DNA from 3 places in the Clostridium sp. FP1 genome. Region 1 is predicted to be linked to each of the others. Evidence: predicted binding sites of a transcription regulator. Region 1 holds the regulator's gene; each other region holds the start of a gene.
What was found. The regulator Rex, encoded in region 1, represses fermentation and respiration genes when NADH is low (regulators of the CRP and FNR family bind a similar motif). The targets are predictions, from matches to a motif close to ATTGTTAANNNNTTAACAAT.
Positions count from the first base shown of each region.

Region 2: G9F70_RS10760 ((2Fe-2S) ferredoxin domain-containing protein) is a predicted target of Rex. The motif match lies at 1,168-1,187, and genes of this name have one in related genera.
Region 3: G9F70_RS04250 ((2Fe-2S) ferredoxin domain-containing protein) is a predicted target of Rex. The motif match lies at 1,363-1,382, and genes of this name have one in related genera.

Region 1 covers NZ_JAAMNJ020000001.1:589,103-595,917, forward strand. The annotation lists gene G9F70_RS03065 (M14 family metallopeptidase) at 117-1,388, shown strand; gene abc-f (ribosomal protection-like ABC-F family protein) at 2,075-4,000, opposite strand; gene G9F70_RS03075 (redox-sensing transcriptional repressor Rex) at 4,346-4,984, shown strand; gene G9F70_RS03080 (short-chain-enoyl-CoA hydratase) at 5,186-5,965, shown strand; gene G9F70_RS03085 (acyl-CoA dehydrogenase) at 6,043-6,815, shown strand, end outside.
Region 2 covers NZ_JAAMNJ020000001.1:2,228,244-2,235,058, reverse strand. The annotation lists gene G9F70_RS10770 (ankyrin repeat domain-containing protein) at 1-127, shown strand, start outside; gene G9F70_RS10765 (LysR family transcriptional regulator) at 166-1,110, opposite strand; gene G9F70_RS10760 ((2Fe-2S) ferredoxin domain-containing protein) at 1,245-1,490, shown strand; gene G9F70_RS10755 ([Fe-Fe] hydrogenase large subunit C-terminal domain-containing protein) at 1,494-3,182, shown strand; gene G9F70_RS10750 (SpoIIE family protein phosphatase) at 3,182-4,354, shown strand; gene G9F70_RS10745 (4Fe-4S dicluster domain-containing protein) at 4,366-5,787, shown strand; gene G9F70_RS10740 (SGNH/GDSL hydrolase family protein) at 6,065-6,815, shown strand, end outside.
Region 3 covers NZ_JAAMNJ020000001.1:838,260-845,074, forward strand. The annotation lists gene G9F70_RS04240 (PadR family transcriptional regulator) at 1-442, opposite strand, end outside; gene G9F70_RS27435 (hypothetical protein) at 1,067-1,213, opposite strand; gene G9F70_RS04250 ((2Fe-2S) ferredoxin domain-containing protein) at 1,488-1,742, shown strand; gene G9F70_RS04255 ([Fe-Fe] hydrogenase large subunit C-terminal domain-containing protein) at 1,735-3,453, shown strand; gene G9F70_RS04260 (SpoIIE family protein phosphatase) at 3,443-4,627, shown strand; gene G9F70_RS04265 (NADH-dependent [FeFe] hydrogenase, group A6) at 4,668-6,404, opposite strand; gene G9F70_RS04270 (NADH-ubiquinone oxidoreductase-F iron-sulfur binding region domain-containing protein) at 6,454-6,815, opposite strand, start outside.

The sequences.
Region 1 (6,815 bases):
TAGACTAAAAAAAGTCTACTATATGGGGTATCTTTTGTATTAAACTCAATTAAATCTGTAACATTTTTCATTAAATTTCATAAAATAGTACTATAACAAATTTTAGGAGGGGGAATTTGCAAATCCTAAAGATAGGCTTAAGAGGAACCGAGGTAATGGAAATACAAGCACTACTTAATAAACTAGGTTATAGTGTGGACGGAATAGATGGAATTTATGGACCTAAAACTGCGGCAGCAGTATCGATGTTCCAAACATATTTTGGGCTATCACCTACTGGAGTAGTAAATGATGACACTTATAAACTCATGAATAGATTTTTAATGGGTTATGATACCTACAGAATTAGACCCGGGGATACACTATATCTTATAGCAAGGAGGTATTACACTACACCTCTAAGTATAATTACTGCTAATCCTCAAATAAATCCTAATAATTTGAAAGTTGGAAGTGAGATTATAGTTCCTTATTCATTGGAGGTGGTTTATACAAATATTGATTACACTTATGATATTATGAAAAAAGATTTAGAAGGACTAAAGGCTAGGTACCCATTTATTGAAGTTGCCAGTGCAGGCAAGAGTGAGCTAGGAAAAGAACTTTATTATGTAAAACTGGGGAATGGACCTAATAAAGTTCTTTATAATGGGTCTCATCATGCTATTGAATGGATAACTACTGTACTTTTAATGAAGTTTATTGAGAATTTTTCTAAAGCCTATGCTACAGGACAAAATTTAGAGGGTTACAATGTCCAGGATATATGGAATAAGAACAGTATATATGTGATGCCTATGGTGAATCCAGATGGTGTTGACTTAGTGCTTAATGGGCTAGATAGGAGTAATCCATACTACAATGATTTAATTAAGTGGAATAATGGAAGTACGGATTTTTCTAAAACTTGGAGCGCAAATATAAGGGGGGTAGACCTTAATCATAATTATGATGCTCTATGGTTAGAGTCAAAGGAGGCAGAAAAAAGCTATGGGGTATATGGACCAGGGCCTACAAGATATTCAGGTACGTCGCCAGAATCAGAATCGGAGTCTAAAGCTCTAGCGGATTTTACAAGAAAAAATAATTTTAGATTAGTAATAGCCTATCACAGTCAAGGGGAAGTGATATACTGGGATTTTCAAAATTTGGCTAGTCCGGAAGCTAGAAAAATAGGAGAGATATTTTCAAAATTAAGTGGTTATGAACTCGCAGAAACCTATGGAATTACAAGTTTTGCAGGATATAAGGATTGGTTTATAGATAAATATAGAAAACCTGGTTATACCATTGAGGTTGGACTAGGAGAAAATCCTCTTCCAATAAGTCAATTTAATAAAATTTATAAGGATAACATCAAAGTATTATTAGAAGGAGCATTGGTTTAATCCTTTATAAACACTAAAGGAGTATGAAATTTAATTAAGCGTTTTTTCTTATATTAGGCTATAAGGTCAAGTATATATTGCTAAAATGCTTTCACTTCGCCAAGTAATTCTAAAATTTATTTTATTTGCATCTGCTAAAAAAAGCAAACTCGCTGTCGCTCAAACATGCTTTTTTCTTTACGTAGTTGCAAAAAAATAAATTTTGAATTACTAAGGCTTGTTCAAATGCATTCTGCGCAATATATACTTTTGTTAGCATAATCTAAGAAAAAATACCAATACCTATTATTTTTCATAGTAAAAGACCTTAAGGTTTACTAAATAAACTAAGGGTCTGTAACTTATTATATATTTCTGAACTTTTGTATTCTGTCTGCAGTCTTTTTGATGCTTGTTAAAATAGTAATATATGGGAAGTGTGAAATTTATCCGTAGTGCATTGCAATAAGAAGCGAAGAAACATTGAAATTCCATTTAAAAATTCTTCTTTTGCGATATAAAATTTCCGTAAGCCTGTCAGGACGACAGGCTAGCGAACCTGAGCCAGGATGGCGAATGTGAGCGATAGGAAATTTTATATCGCAAAAGATTAGAATTTTAAATGGAATTTCCAGTTTCGAGCCCGTTTGCAAGGCACGCAGGATAAATTTCATACTTTTTTTATAGTATCTTTAATGGCACTATTTTTATTCTGCGTCATCTAAAAAGTCTTCCCAAGCTGCATAAAGATCTTGAAGTTCCTTTTTAACATTTGAAAGTTGATTATTTACGTCAGAACTTCGAGTAGGGTTTGAATAAACCTCTTCAAGGCAAAGATCGTTATTCAATTTTTCCGATTCTTGTTCCAATGAAGAAATTTTATCTTCGAGGTCTTTTAGGTCCGTTTTCTTTTGTTTTTCTAACTTTGATTCTTCTCTTTTCTTCTTTTTATCAAAATTAATTTGAGTTTTTGACATCCCGGCCTGGGCTTCTTCCACTTGGAACCTAAGAGGGTTTTTCTTTTTTTCTATATAATAATTATAATTACCTAAATACTCTTTGAGGCCATCTTGATTTAATTCAAGTATTTTAGTAATTACCTTGTTTAAGAAATATCTATCATGGGATATTACAATAACGGTGCCGTCATATCCTAGGATTGATTCTTCTAAGGCTTCACGGGACATAATATCCAAGTGATTTGTTGGTTCATCTAATAGTAAGAAATTGGATTTAGATAGCATGATTTTAAGAAGATTTATCCTGCATCTTTCTCCACCACTTAACGCGGATATATTTTTAAATACATCTTCTCCTATGAATAAAAATGCAGCTAATGCACTGCGCACTTCTGTGGTAGTAAGTTTAGGGAATTCATCCCAAACCTCATCTATTATAGTTTTTCTATCATTCAAATTTGATTGTTCTTGGTCATAATATCCTACAAAAATATTTTTTCCTAATATTTTTATGCCTGTATCACTGGCCATTTTATCCATAATAATTTTAAAAAGAGTGGTTTTCCCACGACCATTTTCACCGATAAGAGCAATCTTATCTGATCTTTTCATATCTAAATTTAAATTCTGGAACAAAAGATTATCTCCAAATGATTTTGATAAATTCTCTATATGAAGAACGTCATTTCCACTTTTAATTTCTGTTTCGAAATTCATCCTAGTTTCTTTAGGATCTCTATCAGGTAGATCGATCTTTTCCATTTTGTTTAAAGATTTTTGTCTGCTATCTGCAGCCCTTACACTTTTTTCTCTATTAAAGGACCTATACTTAGTTATAATATCCTCTTGTCTTTTTATTTCTGATTGCTGCAAATTGTAGGCTTTTAACTGAATTTCATAATTTTTCTTCTTTAAGTCAATAAAAGTTGTATAGTTCCCATTATAACAATCTACATGACCGTTAAGCAGTTCAAAGGTTTTATTAGAAATAGCATCTAAAAAGAATCTATCATGGGATATTATAAACATAGTCCCTTTATAGGATTTCAAATAATCTTCTAACCATTCTATAGCATCTAAGTCTAGGTGGTTAGTAGGTTCATCCAGTAAAAGTACATCTGGATTTTTAAGTAATAACTTGCATAGTGCAACTCTAGTTTTTTGACCACCGCTTAATATGTTAATTGGCTTATTGTAATCTTCTTCCATAAAGCCAAGTCCTTTAAGAACCCTACTAATTTCTCCTTTATAGGTGTATCCTCCGCGATTATTGTAAAGGTCATAGGTTAATGTATACTCTTTTATTATTCTGTTAGTGTATTCTTCTTTTGAAGCATCATAAGGTTCATTCATTTTTGATTCTAAATCTTTAAGGTTTTTTTCTAAGGCTAATAGATTATCGAATACTAAAAGTGTTTCTTCGTATATAGTATTATTGGAATTTAATCTTAGATCCTGAGATAGATAACCAATTCTTTTGTTTTTATCTATAAATAGCTCACCATTATCAGAATCCAATTGATTTGTAAGTATTTTGAAAAGTGTAGATTTACCAGCTCCATTAGCACCAATAAAACCGACTTTTTCACCTTCATTTATACTAAAAGTTATTTTGTCTAAAATAACATCTATACCATAACTTTTGTGAATATCTTTGCAACTTAGAACTATTATTATGTTCACCTTCCTACTCTGTAGTATTAAAATATTATTACAATAATAAAATGCAATGCTATTTGAAGTAATTAATGTAGTTGAATTGCTAAAAATATGAGACTCTACTAATTATAAATAACAATTAAAGTTCATTCATATAATATTGTACTATTTATATTGAAACTTTTGTAGTGAAAAACAAATATATGTGGGATTAATTTTAAAAAATAGTGTAGAAAGGAAGTAAAATGGGGAAAATACAATAAGAACTATTAAATTTGTAATAAAAAGTAGTGTTAACTTATAATAGTGTGGTAAAATAAATAATATGAAATTTATGATGTTGGTGGAGGGATGTAAACTGTGGAAAGAAAAAAGAATATATCAATGGCAGTTATTAAAAGATTGCCTAAATACCATAGATACTTAAGAGAACTTTTAAAAAATGATGTAGATAGAATATCCTCAAAAGAATTAGGGGAGAAAATTGGGTTTACAGCATCTCAAATTAGACAAGATTTGAATTGCTTCGGAGATTTTGGACAACAAGGGTACGGGTATAATGTAAAAGAATTATTAAATGAAATCAGCGGAATACTAGGATTGTCAAAAGAATATAAGATGATAATAGTAGGTGCAGGCAATATTGGGCAAGCTATTGCAAATTACACTAATTTTGAAAAGCTGGCATTTAACTTAGCGGGTATTTTTGATATTAATCCAAAGCTTATAGGACTGAAAATTAGAGATGTTGAAGTAATAGATATAGATGGGTTAGTGGGATTTTTAAAAGAAACACCCATAGACATTGGTGTAATCTGTGTGTCCAAAAACAATGCTCAAACAGTGGCTGATATGATGGTAACAAATGGGGTTAAGGGTATATGGAATTTCGCACCTGTAGATTTAGATGTACCAGAAGAAATAATAGTGGAGAATGTCCATTTAAGTGAAAGTCTTTTAACCCTCAGTTGTTTAATGAATGACAGGACATATCCATAAAATAGTGGTGGAACACTTAGCATAATTAAAAGTTGGAAAACACTGTTTTTAAATAAAAAGGTGTTTTTTTTGTTGAAATAAGTGCAGAAAAGAGATATAATGTAATTGGAGTAAAGTACTTCAATTATTTTTTTTCAATCTTAATTGTTATATTATTAACAAATTGTTAATAATATATTAATTCGTAAGGAGTGGATTGTTGTGGAATACAAAAATGTTGTTCTTCAAAAAGAAGACAAAGTTGCAGTTATTACAATTAGTAGACCCAAAGCTCTAAATGCATTAAATACAGAAACGTTAAAAGAGCTAGAACTCGCAATTGATGAAATTGCTAGTGATGACCAAATCTACGCAGTAATTATAACAGGCGGGGGAAAAGCTTTTGTTGCAGGCGCTGATATCTCAGAAATGAAAGATCTCGATGCAATGGGTGGTAGAAGATTTGGAAATTTAGGAAACAAAGTATTTAGAAAACTAGAGACTTTAGAAAAACCTATAATAGCAGCAGTAAACGGTTTTGCGCTAGGTGGAGGTTGTGAGCTTTCTATGGCTTGCGATATTAGAATAGCTTCATCAAAAGCAAAATTTGGACAACCAGAGGCAGGTCTTGGAATAACACCTGGATTTGGAGGTACCCAAAGACTCGCTAGACTTGTAGGTACAGGTATGGCTAAACAATTATTATTTACTGCAGAAATTATTAATGCAGAAGAAGCCTTAAGAATAGGGCTTGTTAATAAGGTAGTAGAACCTGAAAATTTAATTGAAGAAGCAAAACTATTAGCTAAAAAAATTGTTAACAACGCACCTATAGCTGTTAAGTTGTGTAAAACAGCAATCAATAGGGGTATGCAAATGGATATAGATACAGCTTTGATTTATGAAGCTGAAATTTTTGGCGCGTGCTTTGCCACAGAAGATCAAAAAAGTGGAATGACAGCATTTCTTGAAAAATCAGAAAAATGCTTTAAAAATAAATAAATAAATATAAAATTTAAAAAAACAAGATAAAGATAATAATTATTATTTTTATCAGAGAATAGTGAGGAGGAAGGGTTATGGATTTTTCATTGACAAAACAACAAGAATTTGTAAAACAAATGGTAAGGGAATTCACAATAAACGAAGTTGAACCATTAGCTGCAGAAATAGATAGAACAGAAAGATTTCCTATGGAAACTGTAGAGAAAATGGCTAGATATCATATGCTTGGTATTCCAATTTCAACTGAATTTGGTGGAGCGGGTGGAGATAATTTATCTTACGTTATAGCTGTTGAAGAATTATCAAAAGCATGTGGAACTACAGGCGTTATACTTTCAGCCCATACTTCATTATGCGCGGGCCCAATAGACATGTTTGGTTCATTAGAGCAAAAGAAAAAATATCTAATTCCACTTGCAAAAGGTGAAAAATTAGGTGCGTTCGGATTAACTGAGCCGAATGCAGGAACAGATGCGTCTGAGCAACAAACTACAGCGGTTTTAGAGGGCGATAATTATATATTAAATGGTTCGAAAATATTTATCACGAATGGCGGAGTAGCGGATACATTTATAGTCTTTGCTATGACTGATAAGAGCAAAGGAACAAAAGGAATTACTGCTTTCATAGTTGAAAAAGAGTTTCCTGGATTTTCAATTGGTAAACACGAAGATAAATTAGGAATAAGAGCCTCTTCAACTACTGAACTTGTATTTGAAAATTGCATAGTTCCAAAAGAAAACATGCTTGGAAAAGAAGGAAAAGGCTTTGGTATAGCAATGAAAACTCTTGACGGAGGAAGAATTGGTATAGCAGCTCAAGCACTAGGAATTGCAGAAGGAGCACT
Region 2 (6,815 bases), 1.6 Mb from region 1:
TTTAAAATCTCTCATAAGTCTAGGCTTTGACATAAATTCAACAAATTCTACAGGATCGACTCCCTTAGATTATTGTGAAAATAAAAAAATTAAAGATATTTTAATGAAATACATTGGAAATAAATAAAAAAACATTTCATTAAATTTCACTTTAATGAAATGCTTTTATTGCTTTGTAAAATTCTTCACCATATCAATAAATAGCTTTTCATATGTTGTAAAGACATGATTCTTCTTATAAATTATAATGTCTTTATTAACCAATGAACTAGCAGAAGATTTTCTGATTATCATATTCTGATGATCTAAAACATCCTGTGGAATTTGCGATACCCACATAAAGGAACCCTTTACCCTTTGTAGTAAGTCAAATTGGCTTCCCCTCTCATATACATAAATTCGCTTTAAATGTAGCCTAGCTTCAGCATCCTTTTTAATTTCACTAGGTGAAAGAGAAGGTATCTGGAAATCCCCATGGACAATCTCTGTATAGTGGCATAGGTCATAATATGGAATATCCTCCATATTAGCAAGAGGATGTTCCTTTGACATAAGTAGGCATAAGTCAAATTCCCAAAGTGGTTCATATTCCAAATCCGAATCCTTTAAAAAGGCTAGAAAGTAGTTTTCATATAGTTTTTCATAACGAATAATTCCTAAATTAGAATCTCCGTTATGCACATCATTTATTGCTTCCATGGAATTTGTTTCTTTAAAAAATATATTTATTTCTCTTTCCTCATTTAGAGAGTTAACAAACTCAGAAAATGCCACAGAAACATAAGTTGCTCTAGGAACAGATATATTAAATTTTATGACATCCGATTCGCAAGGCTTGTATAAAGACTCCAACTCATTAACTTGAGATAGAATTGCCTTTGTATAAGATAAAAATTCAGCACCTTTTCTAGTTGGTTCAACCCCTTTAGCCGTACGCTTGAAAATAGTAATTCCAATCTTCTTTTCTAACTCCTTAATAGCTCTACTTAAATTAGGTTGTCCCATAAATAGATTTTGTGCAGCCTTTGTAATTGAATTAGTTTTTTCAACTTCAACAATATATTTTAAGTGTAATAAGTTCATAGCCCTCACCCATTCATTATTAAACATATGTACTATATAAATTATACATTACCCCCTCCTAAAGTTCAATGTTACAATAAGAGTATTGTAAATTTTTTATCAATTCTCACAAATAATTCTTAATTAAGTCATAAATAAACATTTTTAAAGGAGAGCGTAAAATGGATATTTTAGTATGTATAGGAAGCAGTTGCCACGTTAGAGGTTCTTATTCAATAATGAATGGATTAAAGGTAATGATAACTGAAAAACATTTAGATAGTGAGGTTTATGTTAAGCCTGCCTTTTGTCTTGGTTATTGTAAATTAGGGGTAACCATAAAAGTGGATGAGCAGCTTGTAACTGGAGTAACAAAAGAGAATTTAACAGAGGTTTTTGATAAATATGTTTTAAAGAAGGTTGATTAACCTATGAGCATTTTAAAATTAAAGAAAGCAAATTGTAAAAATTGCTATAAGTGTATAAGGAATTGTCCTGTAAAATCTATTGAAGTTAAGGACCATCAGGCACAAATTCTTGAAAGAGACTGTATACTTTGTGGCAATTGTATTTTAACCTGTCCTCAGGACGCTAAAGAAGTTAGAAACGACTTAGAAATCGCTAAAAATTTAGTTAGAGGAGACAAAGATATCATTGCTAGTGTTGCCCCTTCCTTTATTGCAAATTATGATGTTTCAACCTTTGAAGCATTTAAAGATATACTTAAAAAATTAGGTTTTTCAGACGCTTATGAGACAGCAGAAGGTGCATTTTTAGTAAAGAGTGAATATGAAAAACTCATAGCTAAAAACACTGGAAAAACAATAATCTCATCCTGTTGTCCCACAGTAGTTAAATTAATTCAAAAGCATCATCCCAGTACTCTTGAAAATTTAGCTCCTATTTTATCTCCAATGCAAGCTCATGGGAATCTGATTAGAGCTAAAAATCCCAGTGCACAGGTGGTATTTATCGGCCCTTGTATTTCTAAAAAAGATGAGATTGAAAACTATCCAGGAGCAGTAGATATGGTTTTAACCTTTGATGAACTCAATCAGTGGCTTGAAGATGCGCAGATTAACATAACTGCTATGGAGGATGCCCCATCCTTAAAATACTTATCTAGATTGTTTCCTGTAGCTGGTGGAATAATTAAAACCATGAACATAAATACAGATTATAAATATATTTCTGTAGATGGCATTGATAACTGCATTGATGCACTGATTGAAGTAGAAGAAGGTAACTTTGAAAATTGCTTCATCGAAATGAGTGCCTGTAATGGCAGCTGCGTTAATGGTCCTGCAAGAGGTAAAAATAAATTGAAGCTTATAAATGCACAAATAAAGGTGGAGAAACTTGCCCTTAATAAGGAAACTATCTGCGATTATGATTTAAACACAGATATAAATCTCTATAAAGAAATTAAAAGTGAAGAGATTGTTTGCCTCCCCCCTAGCAAAAGTGATATTGCAGCTATACTAAAAAAAATGGGTAGAAATACTCTCAGTGATGAGCTTAATTGTGGTACCTGCGGCTATAATACCTGCAAGGAAAAAGCTATTGCTGTATACTTTGGTAAAGCTGAAATAACCATGTGTCTTCCTTATATGAGGAGCAAAGCAGAGTCCTTCTCAGATAAGATCATAAGTGCAACTCCCAATGCAATTTTAGCTGTAGATATGGATCTTCGAATTCAACAGATTAATAGGGCTGCCTGTAGTATTTTCGGGATTTTAAGGTGTGAAGATGTTATAGGTGTACCTGTGTCAAGAATTATGGACGAGTTTGACTTTGTCAATGTAATTTCTAAAGAGGAAAGTAGGACACATAAAAAGGTTTATTTAGCAGAGTATGAAAAATACATCGAAGAGCTACTAGTATATGATAAGAATAGCCATGTAGTAATTTGTATAATGAAAGATATAACTAACAAGCATTTAAAGAGAGAAAAACTCCTAGCTTCAAGAAATAACGCAAAAAATATTGCTGACAAAATATTAGAAAAACAAATAGGAATTGTTCACGAAATTGCTTCCCTACTTGGCGAAACTACAGCCGAAACACAAGTAGCCCTAAAAGAGTTGGAAAACACCATGTTTGAGGAGGATGAATATTAGTGAAGAACATATTTATGGAGTGTGGATTTGTAAGCCTCAGTAAGCATGGTGAGAAGATTTGTGGAGATTACTATACAATTGTAAAAAAAGAGGATACCACTACTATTGTGCTTTCTGATGGTCTTGGCAGTGGGATTAAAGCAAACATTTTAGCTACATTAACTTCGAAAATTTTAAGCACTATGATGGCTGGAAATATGTCCATTGAAGATAGTGTGTATACCGTAGCAAAGACATTGCCTGTATGTAAGGTTAGAAATCTTGCCTACTCGACTTTTACAATATTTCAATTAGTTCACTATAATAATAATGCTTATTTAGCTCAATTTGATAATCCGAGTGTAATTTTAATAAGGGAAGGTAAAAATTTTCCCTACTGCTCCACCTGTAAGATTATTGGCGAAAAAGAAATCTATGAAAGCAACATACAACTTCAAGTTTACGATATGATTATTTTACTTACAGATGGCATTACCAGTGCTGGACTTGGGCGAGTTACTACAAATGGTTGGCCACGAGATGAAATTATCAAATATATAGAGCTATGGTATACCCCTAATATGTCACCTCAGAGAATGGCCTCTGCCATCGCTGATGCCTGCCTGGATTTATCTCTTGGTACTCCTCAGGATGATTCAACAGTTGCAGTATTTAAGATAAGAAAAAGACAGGTAGTAAACCTTATTATAGGCCCTCCCGAGAAAAAAGAGGAGGATAATATAATACTAAAGCTCTTCTTTTCTAAGGCCGGTAAAAAGATAGTCTGCGGTGGGAGTACTTCAAAAATGGTTAGTAACTATTTAAACAAACCTATAAAGGCGGCTACCAGTTCTCAGGATGAAGAAATACCTGCTATCGCTAGTATAGAGGGTGTGGATTTAGTTACTGAAGGAGTTATTACCCTTGGCCGCGTAGTAGAACTAGGTAGAAAGTACTTAGAGAATAGTAAAATATCCCTAGATTTAGAGAATAAAACTGATGGTGCTTCTCTACTTGCAAAGTTACTCTTTGAGGAAGCTACAGATGTAAATTTCTTTATTGGTAAAGCAATTAACCCTGGTAATGAAATAGATGGTATGAAGATTAGTGCATCAGTTAAAATGAGTTTTATAAAAGAAATTAAGGTCATTTTAATTGAGATGGATAAGAAAGTTAAAGTAAGCTTATGTTAGGAGGTAAAACCATGAGATTATTTGATACTAATGTTCAAGAACTTAAATATGAGGTATTAAAGGAAGTTGCAAAACTTGCTTTTGAGGATGGTCTACAAGATGGAATACTATATATACCTGAGAAAATTGTACCTGGCCCAGAGGCTACTATGCGTTGCTGTATTTATAAAGAGCGTGCTATTTTAAATGAACGTGTAAAGCTTGCCATGGGTGGAAATAAAAATAACCCCAATGTAATTGAGGTTTTAGATATTGCTTGTGATGAGTGTCCTGTTACTCAATTTTCTGTTGGCCCTGCTTGCAGAGGATGTATTGCTCATAGATGTGAAAATGCTTGCCCAAGAGGTGCTATTTCCTTCGCCCTTCATAAGGCAGTTATAGATCATAAAAAATGCATCAACTGTGGGAAATGCTTAAACGCTTGCCAATATAGTGCAATTATAAAAAATGTTCGCCCCTGTGAAACTGCCTGCACATCCCATGCTATTTCTATGGATGAACATAAAAAAGCTCATATTGATGAGTCCAAATGTATTGCTTGTGGTGCCTGTGTTTATCAATGCCCCTTTGGTGCTGTTATGGATAAATCCTATATACTAGATGCCATAAACCTTCTCCGTGAAAACCATGCCAATAGTAAAGTTTATGCCATTATTGCTCCCTCTATTACAGGACAATTTAAAACTGCTAAGATAGGGCAAGTAGTTTCTGGACTTAAACAGCTAGGTTTTTACAATGTTGTAGAGACAGCCCTTGGTGCGGACATAGTAGCCCACAAGGAAGCTAAGGAACTTGCAGAGAAAAAATTCTTAACTAGTTCTTGTTGTCCTGCCTTTGTAGCCTACGTTCTGAAAAATTTTCCTGATTTAAAGGAGCATATATCTCATAATCTATCACCTATGGCTGAAATAGGAAAATATATTAAAAGCGTTCACCCCAGTAGTAAGGTTATATTTATTGGCCCTTGCACTGCAAAGAAAGCTGAAGTTAAAAAGGACAACGTTAAACAATATGTAGATGTGGTCTTAACCTTTGAAGAACTTCAAGCACTATTTGATAGTAGAGATATTAATCTTTCAAGTTTACCAAATGATGTGCTAGATAATGCCTCTTACTTTGGAAGAATTTTTGCAAGAAGTGGTGGTCTGTCAGATGCGGTAGCAGAAGCCTTAAAAGAACAAGGGGTAACAGATTTTAAAGTCTCCCCTATTCCTTGTAGTGGTATTGAAGAATGCAGAACTGCCCTTTTTAAAGCTAGTAAAGGTGTTTTAAAAGAAAATTTTATTGAAGGCATGGCCTGCAACGATGGTTGCATAGGAGGTGCTGCCTGCTTAACTCACGATGCTAAAGATAGGAAGTTAGTTGATGACTATGGCAGAGAGGCTCTGGAGAAAACAATAAAGGATGCAATTGACATTTTAAACTTTACTTAGGTGCCTTAGACTAAAATCATAAACATAGGACTGTTTTGAAAGTATTTTCTGATGGAATATACTTTTAAAACAGTCCTATTTGTCTATATTTATATGGTAATTTAGAAAAACATTGCAAAATACGCCTAAAAGTGACATAATGTGTGTGTGTTATAACCTAATTCAGTCTCAAAATTTATAAAATTTAGGAGGTGACACCTTAAGTATATATCATAAAATGTTTTATTATATAACTTATAGGGGATTAACAATTATTTAATAAAGGAAGTGAAGGGTAATGAAAAAAAATTTCAAATTTATATTTACAATCTTCATAATATGCATTTTTATTTTTGCTGGAATTATTTATCTAACAAGTAAAGAAAAAGTTAGTGAAAAATTTACTCAGGTATTTGCATTTGGAGATAGTTATTCAGACAATGGACAAGCTAAAAAAGTTTCTGCACAAATCATGGCAAGCAGTAATAAACCTGGTGATGCATATTTAAAACCTTCCGATAAATTATATTGGAAAGGTAGATATTCAAATGGACCTACATCTGTTGAAGTGTTAGCCGAAAAGTTAAGTGTACCATTAATTGACTATGCTACAGGTGGTGCAACTACTGGAGAAAAAAACTATTCTAAGTGGATGGATTACTTGGGCAATACAGGAGTACTCGGACAAATTGAAAAATTCGAAAAAAATTTAAAGTCAGGTAAGGCTGATCCTGATGCATTGTATTTTATTTTCGCTTCTGCCAATGATTATTTTTTATTCATGGATTATTCTTTACCCGGTACAGTTGAAAACGTTGCAGATAAAGCTGTTGCTAATATAAATACCGCAGTTAAAAGATTAGAAAGGCTTGGAGCTAAAAAGTTTCTTGTAGTAAATAGCAGTGATTTATCACTTGTACCTTATGAAATTACTAATAATAGAACAAAATCTGCTGAAGCTTTTGTAAACCATATAAATAAAAAACTTCCTGAAACCATAAAAGAATTACAAAAAAACTCAAATATCAAAATCATGATGTTTGACTTAC
Region 3 (6,815 bases), 250 kb from region 1:
CAAATGGTGGTACAGCTTTGGGATTCTCACAGAATTTGAGTCTGATTTTTTCTATAGAGCTTTTATATTCTTCGATTTTTTTCTTATATCTTGTCTCAAGTTCATTAAGAAGCTTTTCTACTGCTTCAGTATCCATGTATTGAATGCAATATAATTTTAACGTCATTTCATCCCTAACAACGGCATCACTTGTTTCAGAGGTGAACCATTTATGTAAAAACTCCTTACCCTGAACTGTTAAGTTATATATCTTTTTATCAGGCTTACCATCTTGCTTTTTCAATATAAATTCAATGTACTTGTTTTCTTCTAATTCTGAAAGCAAAGGATAGATGGCACTGTGAGTAGAGCGCCAGAATCTATTAATCTTCGACGTTAAGTCATAACCTGTCATTGGTTCAGTTGATAATAGGCTTAGAAGGCCATAAGATAATTTGTTCATAAATATCATCCCCTTATACAATATTACTCCTTCTTCACACCGTTATATGTCATTAGTGATATATGATTATATTTAATATTCTACACTGATTTTATTTATATGTCAATAATGACATATTGATTATTTTGAAAAAATGAAAGGACGATAAGCATTAATTATCATGAGGGTTGTGTAGTAACGATACAGGAATTCCTGTTACGCGGCCTATGATTTACCAATTAAATCACAATTCATTAGTTGCAAAGATTGTAGAGTTATCTCAATTACTTCTTCAATCAAATTAAAAGAATATAATGTATGAAAAAATACTAAAACATATCATCAAAATAGGTAGAAAAATGAGCCACATCATGGAACTATTATCCATGATGTGGCTCGTTTTTACCCGTATTAGATTTCTTTCATCTTAATTCTTGAAAAATATAATAATATGTATCTTTATTATTTTTTTACATTTTATCTTTCTTAATAGATTCATTTTGATGTTGTATTCATACACAAAATTATCTAAGCTTTCGACTATATTGTCAATATAAACTTTATTACCATCCTTTGAAACTAAAACTTGAGTGTAGCTCGATCCATTCATATTATTACTATTGTGATATATACAGTTAATTACTTTTATTCAATAATGAGACCCAGTATAGCGGAAATGGAAATTGCTTGCATAGTAGTAACTCTTGCACCCTCAAAATCAGCAATATTTGCTCCTATACTTTCGATATTACAACTAGTAAAATCTATTTTTTTAAGATTTGTAAAATTCATTTGAGACTGAAGTAGATTAGACTCCTGAAATTCAACCTTTAAAAATTTTGAATTTTGAAAATCTGAGTGAAATCTAGTTTGTGGTATTAAAAAACATTGTGTTAAGTACGAACAATCTTTGTTATTCTGTATGTTAAAAAACCAAAGACATTGTTAAAAATAAATCAAAGCTCCTATATTAATTTTTGAGTAATTGGTGTAAAATTTAATTATGAAAAAATAAGCAATAGCATAGAATAAATATAAGGTAACTTAACTTGAAGGGATGATAATAATGATAACTATTAGTATTTGTGTTGGAAGTGCCTGTCATTTAAAAGGGTCTTATAAAGTAATAGAAGGGTTACAAAAGCTAATCAAAGAAAATAAGATTGAAGATAAGGTGGAAATTAAAGGGGCATTTTGTATTGGCAGATGCACAGAGGGAGTTTCTGTGACTGTGAATGATGAGGAGTTTTTTTCCTTAAATGAGAATAATGTAGATTCATTCTTTCATGAAACTATTATGAGAGGTATATCAAATGAGTAATATGAATTTTTCTAAAGCATATTGCAAAAATTGTTATAAATGTCTTCGTTCATGTCCTGTGAAGGCCATAAAATTTGAGAATGAACAAGCTACTATAGATGAACAAAGATGTATAGAATGTGGTCATTGCCTTACTATATGTCCACAAAACGCTAGAGAAATTAAAAGTGATGTGGGGGTTGCTAAACTTGCTATAAATTCGGGGAAAAAAATTATAGCAAGTTTAGCACCATCCTTTGCTGGTTATTTTGATGTGGAGCAAGGACGCGTGGTAGCGGCTTTAAAGAAGTTAGGATTTAGTATAATAGAAGAAACAGCAGTAGGTGCGGAAATAGTAGCTGATTTATATAATAATTATATTGTGGAGAATAAGAGAGATGTTTATATAACCACAGCATGCCCATCAGCTAATTACTTAGTAGAAAAATATTTTAAAGAAATTATTCCATACTTGATTCCTGTAGTATCTCCAATGATAGCTCATGGTAAATTATTAAAGAAGAAATTTGGTGAAGATAGCTTTATTGTATTTATAGGACCATGTCTTGCAAAAAAATCTGAGTTTGAGTATTTTTTAAAAGATAATGTAATTAATGCAGTATTAACTTTCGATGAATTGAATTCTTGGATTACTGAAGCTGGTATAGAAATGCATGAACTAGAAGAAGAGAATTTTAATATTAATCCATATAGTAAAGGTCAAGGATTTCCTATGGGTGGAGGTATTATTGAGGCAATGGGGAGTGAGTTAAAGAAAAGTTCACTTAGTGTTATTACGGTAAGTGGGATGGAAGAGTGCATAGAAGTATTTAATAGCATTAAGAATGGCGATTTAAAGGACGTATTAATTGAAGCTAGTGCCTGCACGGGAAGCTGCATAGGTGGACCAGTCATGGTTAAAAATGGTGAAAATTATTATACAAAATTAAGAAAAGTTAAAACCTATATAAAGAGTCGTAAAAACTATAATGATCCAATAAATACTGAGATACCGACTAATATAAATTTTAATAGAAAATTCACTGAAAAATCAATTAAAAGGGCTATAGCTACAGAAGAAGAAATTACAGCAATTATGAAAAAAATGGGTAAATATGAACTTATAGATGAACTTAATTGTGGAGTGTGCGGATATAATTCTTGTAGAGAAAAAGCCCAAGCTGTTTTTGAAGGTATGGCTGAAACTAATATGTGTCTTCATTATATGAGAACTAAAGCAGAAAGCCTTTCTAATGAAATTGTTGAAAACACTGCGAGTAATCTAATTCTATTAGATGGAGAAATGAATGTACGAGAGATGAATCCAGCTGCCAAGGCTATATTTAAAATACAACCTCAAAATATCATAGGAAAACCTATATCACTACTTATTGATGATACGGATTTTAAAAATGTAAGAGAATCTGGAGAAAATATAATAGGTAAAAAGGTTGCTTATCCACAGTACGGCGTAGTGTTTATAGAAAATATAGTATATCTTCAAAAGCAAGACATGGTACTTGCAAGTATGATTAATATTATGGCTGAAGAGAAAAATAAAAAAGAATTAATGAAGGTTAAAGAAAATACTTTAAATGCTGCTCAAGAGGTTATAGAAAAGCAAATGAGGGTTGCACAAGAAATAGCAAGTCTACTTGGTGAAACCACTGCAGAAACGAAGATTATTTTAACTAAGTTAAAGAAAATAGTGGCAGGTGAAGATGTTGAATAAAAAGGAGTTATTTATTGATGTAGCCTACGATAGCTTGATAAAAAAAGATGAGGAACTTTGTGGGGATAGGGTGGAAATAATAAGACTTAAGGATAGCACTATAATTGTCATGGCAGATGGTCTGGGTAGTGGAGTGAAAGCCAATATACTAGCTTCCTTAACATCTAAAATTGCTAGTACTATGCTTAAAGAAGGAGCGGACATCTATGAAACTGTAGATACTATAGTAAACACACTGCCTGTGTGTAAGGTAAGGGAGATTGCCTATTGTACCTTTACTCTAATGAAAATTTATAATGATGGAAGAGTTTATATTGCGGAATATGATAATCCGCCTTTCTTTTTAATAAGAAATAATAAAGGCATTGAAATAGACAAAAAAGAAAGTATTATTAATGAAAAAAAGGTATATGAAAGCCAATTTGTACTGGAGGAGGGGGACGTGATTACTGTTGTCAGTGATGGATGTATTCATGCAGGAATAGGGAATATATTAAATTTGGGTTGGAGCTGGGATAATGTACAAAATTACTTGATTCGTAATACAAAATGTAGACGAAGTGCAAAAAATATTGAAAAGGATCTGATTCAGGTATGTTGGGATTTATATGGAGGAAAACCTGGAGATGATACTACTGTTGTATGTGTAAAAGCTAGAAAGTCAGAGGTTATTGATCTATTTACCGGGCCACCGAAGGATCGGCGAAATGATAGCTATGCTATTAAAGAATTCATGAAAGGAACAGGTAAAAAGATAATTTGCGGTGGAACTACTTCCAATATTGTAAGGAGAGAACTTGGCCTTGAACTTAAAGTAAACTTAGATTTTTATGATAAAGATGTACCACCTACGGCAACTATGGAGGGAATAGATTTAATAACTGAAGGAGTTTTAACTTTAAGTAAGACAATAGAGAAGTTAAGTAATTATGAAGCGAGTTTTGCGTCCCAGGAGCCATACTGTGATTTAGATGGTCTAGACGGAGCTAGTAGACTTGTTAAAATATTAATAGAAAATTGTACACACTTTAATTTATGGGTAGGAAAGGCTATAAATCCAGCACACCAAAATCCCAACTTCCCTATAGATTTGAGCATTAAGTTAAAGCTTGTGGAGCAATTAGTAGAATACATGAAAAAGTTAGGAAAACATGTTAATATTAATTATCTATAAAAAAAACAGCAGACATATCTGCTGTTTTTTTATAGGTGTATTATTTACGTTTTATATATTCTGTATGAAGAAGTTCATGAGCTTTTTCACCATAGGGCTCTCCAAGGAATTCTTCATATATTTTTTTGATGTATGGATTTTCATGAGATTTTCTTATAGTTTTGCTTTTATCTTCATTATATAAAACAGACATTCTTTTTGTTAATATATCCTTATAATCATTTGCATAAGGCTGCCCACCACCATTAATACATCCACCAGGGCAAGCCATGATTTCAATTAAGTGATACTTAGCTTCTCCCGCGTGAATAGCTTCTAATAATTTACGAGCATTGGAAAGTCCACTAGCTATAGCAACTTTAACATCAATGTCGTTAATCTTTACAGATGCTTCTTTTATGCCCTCCATACCGCGTACTGTTTCAAAATTTACATTTTCAAGGGTTTTATTTGTGAGCCATTCATAAGCAGTACGAAGTGCTGCTTCCATAACGCCTCCAGATGTACCGAATATAACTCCAGCACCAGTAGATTCTCCCAGTGGATTATCGAAATCTTCTTCTGGTAATGAATTAAAATCAATTCCGGCTTCTTTAATCATTTTAGCAAGTTCTCTTGTGCTTATAACTATATCAACATCTGGGACTCCATTTGTAGCCATCTCAGGCCGCGCAGCCTCATATTTCTTTGCAAGACAAGGCATTACAGATACAACTATCATATCTTTTGCTTCTACATTCATTTTTTCTGCAAGGTATGTTTTAGCAACAGCACCCCACATTTGTTGCGGTGATTTACAAGTAGATGGAATATCTAATAAATCATTAAATTGGTGCTCAAAGAATTTAACCCAACCAGGACAACAGCTTGTAAGCAGTGGAAGTTTTCCGCCATGTTGTAATCTATGAATAAATTCGCTAGCCTCTTCCATTATTGTTAAGTCAGCTGCAAAATCCGTATCAAATACTTTAGTAAAACCTAAAGCTCTTAGTGCAGCAACCATTTTTCCAGTAACAGCAGTGCCATGTGGAAGTCCGAATTCTTCACCCAGGGCGGCTCTAACTGCAGGAGCAGTTTGAACAACAACAACTTTTTCTTTTTGATCAAGAGCATTCCAAACTTTAGAAGTGTTATTAACTTCTGTTAAGGCACCAGTTGGACAGACAGAAACGCATTTTCCACAGAAAGTACAAGTTGTTTCTCCCATTGGCATTGAAAAAGCAGGAGATACAACAGTTTCAAAGCCACGGCCTACACCGGATAAAACTCCAACAGTTTGAACTTCATTACACATAGTTTCGCAACGTCTGCACAATATACATTTATCTAGATTTCTAACAATAGAGCTACTTGAATTATCTATAGGATAAGTTGACATTGCACCTTTATAGCGGATTTCACGAACACCTAGTTCAGCGGCTAATCTTTGCAATTCACATACAGTGTTTTTTTCACATAATAAGCAGTCTTGTGGATGGTCAGATAGAATTAATTCAAGCACAGTTCTGCGTGCTTTAATAGCTCTAATTGAAGTTGTCTTAATTACCATTCCATTTGCAACGGGAGTGCAGCATGCAGGAGCTAAGTTTCGTCTTCCCTCAACTTCAACAACACATATACGACAAGAACCTGGATGGTTTGTAGTTTTTCCATCATGCATATTTAAATGACATAATGTAGGTATATTTATATTGAGCTTTCTAGCAGCTTGTAGAATAGTTGTGCCTTGTTCTACTTGAATTTCTTGATGGTTTATAGTAAGAGTAAGTAAACTCACAGCGTGCACCTCTTTCTTATAGTTTATATTTGAAAAACGCATTTAGATGTTATTTTTTAATGATTGCATTAACTGGACATGCACTTTGGCATGCACCACATTTAATACATTTATCTTGATCAATAACATGTAATGTTTTAACTTTTCCACTGATACAGTTAACAGGACATTGCCTTGCACATTTTGTACAGCCGATACATTTATCCGTAATATTGTATTTTAATAAGTGCTTACAGACTCCAGCAGGACAAGTTTTATCATAAACGTGAGCCTCATATTCATTTAAAAAGTATTTCATAGTGCTTAATACTGGATTTGGAGCAGTTTGTCCCAGACCACATAGTGAAGTATCCTTAATGGTATTTGCAAGTGATTTTAGCTTATGCAGGTCTTCTTTTGTTCCGTTTCCTT